Regions from separate parts of the Methylobacterium sp. NMS14P genome, predicted to be linked through region 2. Evidence: riboswitches for the same ligand, from Rfam matches in the RefSeq annotation. Region 2 holds a riboswitch; the other holds the start of a gene.
The links. Region 2 has a riboswitch for cobalamin ahead of LOK46_RS16795 (CbtB domain-containing protein). Riboswitches for the same ligand answer to the same signal wherever they lie in the genome.
Positions count from the first base shown of each region.

Region 1: it holds a riboswitch for cobalamin, as region 2 does, so the genes downstream of both, LOK46_RS07730 (class I SAM-dependent methyltransferase) here and LOK46_RS16795 (CbtB domain-containing protein) in region 2, are expected to answer to the same signal.

Region 1 is NZ_CP087106.1:1,638,490-1,644,256, forward strand. It holds gene LOK46_RS07705 (TonB-dependent siderophore receptor) at 1-742, shown strand, start outside; gene LOK46_RS07710 (ABC transporter substrate-binding protein) at 782-1,825, shown strand; gene LOK46_RS07715 (FecCD family ABC transporter permease) at 1,822-2,862, shown strand; gene LOK46_RS07720 (ABC transporter ATP-binding protein) at 2,859-3,623, shown strand; gene LOK46_RS07725 (class I SAM-dependent methyltransferase) at 3,638-4,294, shown strand; cobalamin riboswitch at 4,378-4,590, shown strand; gene LOK46_RS07730 (class I SAM-dependent methyltransferase) at 4,698-5,492, shown strand; gene LOK46_RS07735 (TonB-dependent receptor) at 5,489-5,767, shown strand, end outside.
Region 2 is NZ_CP087106.1:3,499,568-3,505,334, forward strand. It holds gene LOK46_RS16775 (CTP synthase) at 1-132, shown strand, start outside; gene LOK46_RS16780 (DNA polymerase III subunit chi) at 191-643, shown strand; gene LOK46_RS16785 (S10 family peptidase) at 643-2,235, shown strand; gene LOK46_RS16790 (discoidin domain-containing protein) at 2,258-3,622, opposite strand; cobalamin riboswitch at 3,784-3,978, shown strand; gene LOK46_RS16795 (CbtB domain-containing protein) at 4,014-4,196, shown strand; gene LOK46_RS16800 (CbtA family protein) at 4,213-4,965, shown strand; gene LOK46_RS16805 (DUF1636 domain-containing protein) at 4,958-5,359, shown strand; gene cobW (cobalamin biosynthesis protein CobW) at 5,356-5,767, shown strand, end outside.

The DNA.
Region 1 (5,767 bases), 1.9 Mb from region 2:
CGAGCAGACGCGGGCGGCCGCCTCGCCGCGGGCAGGGCTCGTCTACCAGCCCATTCCCGAGCTCGCTCTCTACGCCAATGTCAGCACCAGCTTCCGGCCGAACATAGGCACGGACGCCGGGCTCGGCGCGCAGTCGCGGCCCTTCGAGCCGGAAACCGGTCTCGGGTACGAGGCGGGCGCCAAGGTCGAGCTCTACGGTGGCGCGCTCCTTCTGACGGCCGCAGCCTTCCACATCGACCGTCAGAACGTGCTCACCGCCGACCCCAGCAACAGCGGCTTCCAGATCGCCGTGGGTGGCGTGCGCAGCCAGGGCTTCGAGTTCACCGCTGCAGGCCAGCTCACGCCAGAGCTACGCATCATCGGCGGCTACACCTTCACGGACGCTTTCATCACCAAGGACAACGTTCTCCCGGTCGGCGCGCCGCTGCTGAATATCCCAGAGCACAGCGGCACGATGCTCGCCGTCTACGAGGTCCAGAGCGGCCCCCTGCGGGGCCTCGGCATCGGCGGTGGCGTGCGCGCGGCCGGCGAGCGTGCGGGGGACGCATCGAATTCCGGGTTCAAGCTACCGGCCTACGTCGTGGCGGACGCGCTGGCCTACTACAAGTACGAGAACTTCCGCTTCGGCCTGAACGTGGAGAACGTCTTCGATACCGCCTACTATGTCGGCTCCGTCAGCCAGTTCCGGGTCGATACCGGCTCGCCCCGCCGCATCACCGGCTCCCTGCTGGTGCGGTTCTGAGCGAGATAGAAGGTTGCGACTCCTGTGACGGACACCTTCATGAGCCGAAGTGCTTCGACGTTCTGCTGCCGGGCCGGCGCAACCTTGCTTGCAATGGGTCTGTTCCTGCCAGCCACTTGCCAAGTGCGGGCGGAGCCGACGCGCTATCCGCTGACCCTGGAGAATTGCGGAGCGACCACGACGGTGAAGGCGCCGCCCCGACGCGTGGTATCGGTCGGCCAGACGCAGACCGAGATCCTGTACGCCCTCGGGCTCGCGGACCGCGTCGTCGGGACAGCCGTCTGGTTCGGCCCCGTGGTCAAGCCCTACGAGGCGGCAAACGCCGGGGTGAAGCGGCTGGCTGATAACTCGCCGAGCTTCGAGGCCGTGCTCGGCGAGGCGCCGGATCTCGTGACCGCAACGTTCGCCTGGCACATCGGCCCTCACGGGGCGGTCGCCCGACGCGAGCAGTTCGGCGACCTGGGCGTGCCGGTCTACGTCTCCCCGGCCGATTGCGTCGGAAAGGATAACTCGGCGCCGGGCGACGGCGTGCGCACGCGGCCCTTCGCCATGGAGCTCGTCTACCGCAACATCCGCGAACTCGGGCAGCTCTTCGACGTCTCGTCCCGGGCGGAGACGCTCGTGGCCGATCTGAAGGCCCGGGAGGATGCCGCGGTCGCATCCATGGCCGAGCACCCGGCGCGCGACTTGCCCGTCGTGGTCTGGTTCTCCAGCCGGGACGTGAAGGGCGACGCCTTCGTGGCGGGCGCCAAGGGTGTGCCGGCCTACCTCCTCGATAAGCTCGGGGCCCGCAACGTGATCACCACGGACGAGGAGTGGCCCCTGGTCGGCTGGGAGAGCATCGCGGCCGCCGACCCCGCCGTGATCGTGCTGGTGCGAATGGACCGGCGCCTGTTCCCGGCCGACGACGTCGCGGCGAAGCTCGATTTCCTGCGGACCGACCCGGTCGCCAGCCAACTCACCGCCGTGCGCGAGAACCGCATCGTCGTCATGGATGTCGCGGCGACACGGCCAGGGCTCGGGACCGTCGACGGCATCGGGGCGCTGGCCAACGACCTCAAGGCGCTTGGGCTCGCTCGATGAGGAGAGCCGCGCTTCCGGGTTCCGGGTGGCTGCCCTGGGCGGCCGCGGCCCTCGCGTCGTTGGCACTCCTCTGTCTTGCCGTCGCGCTCGGCATGACGGTCGGCGAGATGCGCATTCCGCTCCCGGTCGCCCTGCAGGCGCTCGGCAATGCGCTGTTCGGCCTCGGCTACGCGGTGAACCCGATCCAGCAGGGCGTGCTCGTCGACTACCGACTGAGCCGCGCCCTGTTCGCTGCCTGCTGCGGAGCCGCGCTCGCGGTCTGCGGCGTTATCCTGCAGGCACTCCTGCGCAACCCGCTTGCCGAACCTTATCTGCTGGGTATCTCGGCGGGCGCCTCCACCGGCGCCGTCGCGGTCATGGTGCTCGGCCTCGGCGGTGCGGCGGTCGGGGTCTCGGGCGGCGCCCTGCTCGGCGCCGTCCTGGCCCTCGTGACGGTCGCCCTTCTCGCCATGGGCGCCGGCGGCACCAGCGAGCGCATGATCCTTTCGGGCGTGGCCGCGGGCCAGATCTTCAATGCCGCGACGGCCACCGTCGTGACCACCTTCGCCAGCGCCGAGCAGGCGCGCGGCGTGATGTTCTGGCTCCTCGGCAGTCTGGGCGGGGTGCGCTGGCCAGACGTGTGGCTGGCGGCACCGGTGACGCTCGCCGGGTTCGCGGTCTGCCTCGCGCATGCCCGCAGTCTCGACGCATTCACCTTCGGCGAGGACGCCGCCGCCGCGCTCGGCGTGTCGGTATCCCGGGTCCGCCTCGTGCTGTTCGGGACGACGGCCGCGATGACCGCCATCATGGTCAGTATCGCGGGGGCGGTCGGCTTCGTCGGCCTCTTGGTCCCGCACGCCGTCCGGCTTGTCGTCGGGCCGCGCCACAGCCGCCTGCTGCCGGCAGCGCTCGTGACCGGAGCGGTGTTCCTGGTGCTGGCCGACATCCTGTCCCGCGTCCTGATCGCGCGGCAGGTCGTGCCCATCGGGGTTGTCACGGCCCTGTTCGGGGCTCCGGCCTTCGCCCTGATCCTCATTCGCTCGCGGCGGCCCGCATGACGCTCGCGGCGCAGGACCTGCGATGGGGGGCAGGCGGGCGGATCATCGTCGACGGCGTGAGCCTGGAGGCGGCGCCGGGACGGATGCTTGGGCTCGTCGGGCCGAACGGCTCTGGCAAGTCGAGCCTGCTGCGCCTGCTCTGCGGCCTACGGAAGGTGAGGAGCGGGGTCGTGACCCTCGGCGGCACGAACATCGGGGCTCTATCACGGCTGGCCGTCGCGCGTCGCATCGCCGTGGTCGAGCAACATGCGGGCACGCAGTCGCAGATGACGGTCACGGAGGTCGTGCGCCTCGGTCGCACGCCTCACCGGGGTGCCCTGTCCCCCTGGGTCGAGGCCGACGAGGCGGCGGTCCAGGGCGCCCTGGCGCAGGTCGGGTTGGACGCGCGTCGCGATCAGCCCTGGGAGACGCTGTCGGGTGGCGAGCGCCAGCGCGCGCAGATTGCCCGCGCCCTCGCTCAGGAGCCGAGCGAGCTCGTGCTGGACGAGCCGACCAACCACCTCGACGTGCGCCACCAGCTCGACGTGCTCGCCCTTGTGCGAGGGCTCGGCGTCACCAGCATCGTCGCCCTGCACGACCTGAACCTGGCCGCCCTGTTCTGCGACGAGGTCGCCGTCCTGAACGAGGGGCGCCTGGTCTGTTCCGGGCCGCCGGAGGCGGTGCTGACCGCCGAGATGATCGCGGAGGTGTTCGGGGTGCGCGCCGAGGTCCGCGTCTCTGCACTCAGCGGCCGGCCCCACATTGAGTACCGTCCGGATTGATGGAGCCCTACGACATGAGCGCATCCGAGGTCGCCGCGGGCGTGACCGCCTATTGGGACAGCCGGGCCCCCCACTTCAATGGCGCGGCGTCCCATGTCCGAACCCCGGACCTTTGGGAGGAGGTGCTCGCCGCGGCGTTCGCTGCCGGCGAGCCGAAGGACGTCGTCGACCTCGGAACGGGCACGGGGGCGTGCGCTCTGGCCGCGGCAGCGCTTGGTCATCGAGTACGAGCCGTTGACGGTTCGGCGGAGATGCTGGGCGTCGCACGGGAGGCTGCGAGGCATGCAATGCTCGACGTCCAGTTCGTTCAAACCCTCATCGCGGAGGCGCCACTGGAGCCTGCCAGCGCCGACATCGTCACGATCCGAAACGTCCTCTGGACGCTGGAGCGGCCCGCTGAAGCGCTTGAGGTCGCGCGCCGCATCCTGCGGCAGGGAGGGCGCATCGTCGTCTCCGACGGTCTGTGGTCGGCAGCACCAGAGAATCGTTCGGACTACGCCGCCGAGCTCGCACGGCTCCTCCCGTTCCATGCTGGGCTCACCGAGGCCGATGCACGAGACCTCCTGACAGAAGCTGGGTTCACCGACACGACGGCTTGGCAGCATCTTTTCCGAACGCCGCCTTATCCGGGGGATGTCCCCGTTTTTGTCCTCTCTGCCGTCAAGCGGTGATTTTGCAGCAGGTCGAGCGACGAACGCGGGAAGCCTAGCCTTGGGGTCGGCTCAAGGCAGTTGACAATCATCGCACCGCTTGGTTCTTGAACCACGGTCAAGGTTCTCGTCATCACATGATGGCGAGCTAAGAGGGAATCCGGTGCGGCGTTTCACGCCCAGGCCGGAGCTGTCCCCGCAACTGTAAGCGGCGAGTCCTCCGTCGATCAGCGTCACTGGTGAGTCTCTCACCGGGAAGGCCTGACGGATGACGGCGACCCGCGAGCCAGGAGACCTGCCCTGACCAAGACATGTCTCGTGGGCGGGGTGTCCCGACGGGCCGTATGCGGCGTGCAGCCTCGAAGGCTGCGCCGGCTGCCTACGCCCATCGACGCCATCCCCGCTCGGGTTCGGGGAAGGACCGATGGAACAGGCGCGATCAACCAGGGTGCCTCCGGGCACTACACACCCATTCACGTCCGTCGCTGATCCGACCGGCATCGATCCGCTCGAACTCTACGCCGCAGGCATTGACGCCTCGGATTATGTTGCCCGCGTTGCTCCATTGGTGCGCGCGGCCGTACCGGAGATTGGCGACCTGCTCGATATCGGCGCCGGGGGCGGGCAACTCGGCCGCGCCTTGCGGGACCGGGAAGCAGTCTGGGCAGCGATCGAGCCTGCGCCGACCATGCAGGATCGGCTGCGAGCTGTGGCACCGCCGCCGCGGCTGTACGAGATTGGCTGGCGGGAAGCCGACTTGCCGGAGGCTTGTGCCGATACGGTGCTTGCCGCCAACATGCCGGCACCGCTCACAGAGGCTGCGGCGTTCCTCGTCCGCTGCCGGCGATGGGCCCGGCGCAGCGTCGTCTGGGTGGTGCCAGCCCAGAACGGCCCGCGCGGGCTCTGCCTTGCGGGCTGCCTTCCGCGGGAGTGGCACGGCGAGGACGAGACGCCAGGCGTCGACCTCGTTCTGGCGAACCTGCCACGGGCCGACCAACCGGCGATCGCCGCCCGCACCGATTGGACCTTCAGCGCGATCGTGCCTGACCTGGTGCGCCTGTCCTCCTACCTCGCCGATCGCCTGAGCTGGTCACGGACGGACACCAGACGCCTAGCGCTTGCCGATCACCTCTCCGCGCAGGCCGTCCCCGTCGCGGGTGGCCATCGCCTTTCCGTGCCCCGCGCATCGACCATCCTCGTTTGGAGGCAAGACTCGTGACGCTCCGCCGCCTCGTATCCCTGGCTCTCTCGTTCGCCTGCGGCAGTGCGCTTTCAACGACCGCAACGGCGCAGGACAGCCCCGAGGTCAGCCTTGACCAGCTCGTCGTGACTGCGACCGGCCGACCGGAACCGCGCTCGGAGATCGCCGGCACGGTGCAGGTCATCGACCGTTCGATGATCGAGAACTCGACGGCCAAATCCGTCACGGGCGTGCTGGAGGACTACGCCGTCGGCTTCTTCTCGGAGTGGACGCCCGGTCAAACCTCGATAAAT
Region 2 (5,767 bases):
GTCGAGCATGTCGGGCATCCGTGGTTCATCGGCGTGCAGTTCCACCCGGAGCTGAAGTCCCGCCCCTTCGAGCCGCACCCGCTGTTCAAGGGCTTCGTCGGCGCCGCGATCGAGCAGAGCCGCCTGGTCTGAGGCCGCGGCTCCGCGCCGCTGCTCGCGCGGCGGCCCGGCGCCCTATATCCTCGGCGTCGTGACCGAGATCCTCTTCTACCACATGCAGCGGCAGCCCCTGGAGAAGGTGCTGCCGAACCTCGTCGAGCGGTCGCTGGACCGCGGCTGGCAGGCCGCGATCCAGGCGGCGAGCGAGGAGCGCCTGCAGGCGCTGGACGACCACCTCTGGACCTACTCCGACGAGAGCTTCCTGCCGCACGGCACCGACCGCGAGCCCGATTCCGCGAGCCAGCCGGTGGTGCTCACGCTCCGGGACGTGAATCCCAACGCGGCCTCGATCCGCTTCCTGGTGGAGGGCGCCGACCTGCCGCCCGACGCCGGGCAGTACGAGCGGATCTGCATCCTGTTCGACGGGTCCGATCAGGACGCGCTCCTGCGCGCCCGCGAGCAGTGGAAGCAGGCCAAGGACGCCGGTCACGCGGTGGCCTACTGGCAGCAGGACGATTCCGGACGCTGGAACAAGAAGGCTTGATGGTGGCCCCCCACGCACGTCTCGGGCGCGCCGCGCTCGCCCTCGCCCTGACTCTGGCCGCGCCCTCGGCCACGCTGGCCCAGGACGCGCCGCACCCGCATCCCGCGGAGGCCAAGCCGGCGCCGCGCGGCCCGGAAGGGCGCCGCCTGCCGCCCGATGCGACGACGAAGCAGAGCGTGACGCTGCCGGACGGCCGGACCCTCGACTTCACCGCAACGGCCGGCAGCCTGCCCCTCGTCGACGAGGCGGGAAAGCTTCAGGCCGAGATCGCCTACGTCGCCTACACGATGGCGCCGCAGGCCGGCCGGGAGCGTCCCGTCACCTTCGCGGTCAACGGCGGCCCGGGCGCCGCGTCGGCCTATCTCAACATCGGGGCGATCGGGCCCTGGCGGCTGCCGGTCGGCGGGGACAGCATCAGCCCGTCCCAGCCGGTGACGCTGACGCCCAACGACGGGACGTGGCTGGGTTTCACCGACCTCGTGTTCATCGACCCTGTCGGCACCGGCTACAGCCGGGCCGCGGACGGGAACGGCAAGGCCTACTGGTCGGTCGATTCGGACGCCTCGACCCTGGCGGCGACCGTCGCCCGCTACCTGCGCGTCAACGACCGCATGGCGAGCCCGAAATTCTTCGTCGGCGAGAGCTACGGCGGCTTCCGCGGCCCGCTGATCGCCGAGAAACTCCAGGAGGAGATCGGCGTCGGCCTGTCCGGCATGGTGCTGCTGTCGCCGGTGCTCGATTTCGCGTGGCTGGAGACGCCGCGGGCCAACCCGTGGGGCTACGTGCTGAAGCTGCCCTCGCTGGCGGCCGGCGCCCTCGAGCGGGCCGGCACGGTGCCGACGCCCACCCTGCTCGGCGACGCGGAGGCCTACGCCTCGGGCCCGTACCTGAGCGACCTGCTCAAGGGGCCGAGCGACACGGCCGCCGTCGCCCGGATGACCGAGAAGGTCGCGCCCCTCGTCGGCCTCGACCCCGCCCTGGTGCGCGCGCAGGCGGCGCGCCTCTCGACCCGGAGCGTTCAGCGCGAGATCGACCGCTCCGAGGGCCGCGTGACCAGCGCCTACGACACCGGCATCACCGGCTGGGACCCGAATCCGGACGCCGCCCAGTCGAGCTTCGAGGATCCGCAGCTCACGGCCCTCCAAGCGCCGCTGACCAGCGCGATGCTCGACCTCTACGCGCGCACGCTGAAGTGGCCGGTGACCAACATGCGCTACGAGCTGCTGAGCAACGCGGTCAACCGCGGCTGGAGCTGGGGCTCGGGTCGGCAGGCCCCGGAGGTCCTGTCGAACCTGAAGGGCGATCTGGCCCTCGACGGGCACCTGCGCGTCCTCGTGGCGCACGGCTTCACCGATCTGGTGACGCCGTACTTCGCCTCGAAGCTCCTGCTGGCACAGGTCCCCGCCTACGCGGCCGGTCGCCTGAGCCTCGCGGTCTACCCGGGCGGGCACATGTTCTACACGCGACCGGATTCGCGCGCCGCCTTCAAGGCGGACGTCGAGCGGATGTACACGGACGCCCTGAAGGTGCGCGACGCCGGCGCGACCCGTCCGGCCGGCGCCCCCGCCGAGCATCTCAGGACCGCGCCGTAGCGTCTCCGGCCCGGCGCAGCGGTCACGCGTCGTCGAAGGCGAGGGCTTCGGCCGGGTACTCCACCATCATCCGGCGCTGTGCCTCGGTGTTCTGCCACTCCCCGACCTTCATGTAGCGGCCCTCGAGATCGCGCACCTCGACGACCTTGCCGATGGTGGGGATCGACTGGAAACCCTGCGGCCAGTTCGACGCGAAGTAGAAAACCTGCTCGACCCGATCCGAGAGGTGGCAGATCCCCGGCCCGAAGGTGCCCAGCCCGAAGACGAGATAGCGGCCGTTCACCAGGGCCGCGACGTCGGAGATCAGCGACTCGCTCTGGATCTCCACCGGCAGGCCGCGTCGCTCCGCGTAGGCCTCCACCTCCGCGATGACCGGGTTCAGCCGATTCTCGAACACGAGCTTGACCGAGCGGATCCGGCCCTCGGCCAGCAACCGGTCGATGACCATCCGGTAGAACGCGAAGGGCGGCTGCGGGTAGTGCGGATCGACCCAGGTGCTGAAGATGTCGCCCGAGCGGATGTGGATCAGGAGCTGGTCGTCGGGCTTGGCCGGGAAGGTCTCGGGCAGGCCGTTGAACAGCGGCCGGATCACGCTCTGCACGATCGCGCGCGAGTCCGTCGGTCCCCGCAGCGCGGTCACGCGCTCGAACTGCGTCGGGTCGAAGAACAGGCCCGACAGGAAGTAGCCGTCCGGCGGCAGCGGCTCGTCCGGCGGGATGAAGGTGATGCCGTCGCAGGTCAGGCGCTCGGTCAGGAAGATCACCTTGCTGCGGTCGACCTTGGGTACCTTGATGTATTTCAGGTTGAGCGCCTTCGCGATCGATACCGCGATGATGTACTGGACGAGGCAGTTGCCGAAGGCGCCGTTCTCGAACAGCGACAGGCCGACCAGGGCGTGGCTGGCGCGGTCGGGCGCCGATCGCAGATTGTAGGTGACGTAGACGTTGGCGCCGGACTTCTCGTTCAGGAGCGTCACGTCGAGGCCGAGCATCGCCCGCAGCGCGATCAGGTCGACCGCGGCCTCGTCGGCCCGGATCCCGACGCCGATGATTTGAGCCGGTGCGGGCGCGGCGATCCGGACCGCGCGCGCCCAAGCCCGCTCGTCGGGGACGATCGCGGCGACGAGGGCGTCCGGGGTCGCGGTCCAGCCGGCGAGGTCCGGCTCGGTCCACGTCGCGCCGTCCTGCGAGACCGCCACCGCGACGTCGCCGGGCTCCGGGGGAACCGCCGCCTCCCCCGACCGCAGGGCGACGGAGTGGATCGGAAACCGGCCGCCGAGGTCGACCTCGAGCCAGGTCGTTCCCGTCGCCGCATCGGAGACGATCCGCCGGTCACGGCCGGCCGCGAGATCGACGAGGACCGGGGTCGGATCGTCTGTCGGGGCCATCGGGTCTCCGGGAGTTCAGGGCCCGCGCCGGGGCCGGGCGGGTATCGGGTGCGGCGGTGCCCGCTCCGGGGCGCGGCCGTCAAGCCCGCCCCGATAGCGGGGCGGGCGCGGGAAACGGTCGCGATCCGGCGCCGCTCCGTTGTGTCCCGGCGGTCATGCGTCTACAACGGCCGGGCGACGGTGCCCCGGAGACGGGGTGAAAAGGGAATGCGGTGAGGGGTTTGAAGCCCCGATTCCGCGGCTGCCCCCGCAACTGTCAGCGGCGAGCGCCCGCCATGCGCCACCGGAGCGATCCGGGAAGGCGGTGGGCGCGCCGAGCCGCGAGCCAGGAGACCTGCCGTCGCGACAGGATCCCGCAATGCCGCCGGTGGGGCGGCTGGAGACGCTTCTGATGACGACGCAAACCCTCGCCCCCGTCGCCGCCGGCACCCGCTCATCGGAGCGCCCGATCGCCGTCGCGTTCGCGGCCGTGCTGGGCCTCGGCCTGCTGTTCATGGCGGGCTTCTCGCCGGCGATCGCGCTCCACAACGCGGCGCACGATTTCCGACACACCCAGAACTTCCCCTGCCACTGACGTCCCCGGACCAGGGATGATCATCCGGCTCCTGTCGGCGGCGCTCGCCGCCGGCTTCTTCGCGGCTGCCGTCGTGACGGGCCTCGAACTCACGCTGACCTCGCCGCTGATCGTGGCGGCCGAGCGCTACGAGCAGCAAGAGGCGCCGCGTCAGGCCGCCAAGGCGCTCCCGATCAAGGCGCTCCCGATCGTGCTGGCCCATGCCGGGCACGACCACGCCGCGCCCGACGCCGCGCCGGAATGGCAGCCCGGCCCCGGCCTGCCGCGGATGGCCTTCACCGGGCTCGCGACCCTCGTCGGTGGCGTCGGCTACGCGCTGCTGCTCGGCGCGGTGATGCTCGCCTGCGGCCGCGAACCCACGCCGCAGGTCGGCCTCGCCTTCGCGGTGGCGGGCTTCGCCAGCGTCGCCCTCGCGCCGGGCCTCGGCCTGCCGCCGGAACTGCCCGGCAGCGCGGCAGCGCCGCTCGCGACGCGTCAGGCGTGGTGGGTGATGACCGCCGCGGCGACCGGGATGGGACTCTACCTGATCACCATCCGCCGCGCGCTGATCACGATCCTCGGGGGGCTCGTCCTGATCATCACCCCGCACGTCGTCGGCGCCCCGCAGGCGCCCGAGGCCTCGTCCGAACTCCCGGCCGCGCTCGCCGCCCAGTTCGCCGCCCGGTCGCTCGCCATCAGCTTCGTGTTCTGGATCCTGATCGGGCTCGGGCTCGGCTGGGCGTGGCAGGCCTTCGCCCGCGGCGCTGATCGGGGGGCGGCCCGTGCCTGAGACCGTGCTCTACGTCTGCACCGCCTGCCGCCGCCCGGACGACGACCCGGACGGGCCCCGCGCCGGGGCCCGCCTGCTGGAGGCGCTCCGAGCGCAAAGCGGCGGCACGCCGGACCTGCGGGTCGAGGCGGTGGAGTGCCTGTCGGTCTGCAAGCGGCCCTGCACCGTGGCGGTCGCCGCGGCCGACCGCTGGACCTACGTCTACGGCGACATGGATCCGGCCGCCTCGGCCGAGATCATCCTCGGCGGGCTCGCGGCCTACGCGGCGACCCCGGACGGCATCGTGCCCTGGCGCGAGCGTCCGGAGGCGTTCCGCAAGGGCGTGATCGCCCGCATCCCCCCTTTCCCAGAACCCCGCCCGCTCCCCGCCGGCACCCTGGAGGCCGCGGAATGACCCTCGTCAACAAGATCCCCTGCACCATCGTCACCGGCTTCCTCGGGGCCGGCAAGACGACCCTCGTCCGCCACGTGGTCGAGAACGCCAAGGGGCGCCGCCTCGCCATCCTGGTGAACGAGTTCGGCGACATCGGCTTCGACAAGTCCTTCCTGGCGGCCTGCGGCGTCGAGGGCTGCACCGAGGACGCCATCGTCGAATTGCCGAACGGCTGCATCTGCTGCACGGTCGCGGACGATTTCGTGCCGGCGCTGGAGACCCTCCTCGGCCGCGCCGAGCCGCCGGAGCACATCCTGATCGAGACCTCCGGCCTCGCCCTGCCGAAGCCGCTGGTCCAGGCGTTCCAGTGGCCGGCGATCCGCTCGCGGGTGACCGTCGACGGCGTGGTCGCGGTGGTCGACGGCCCGG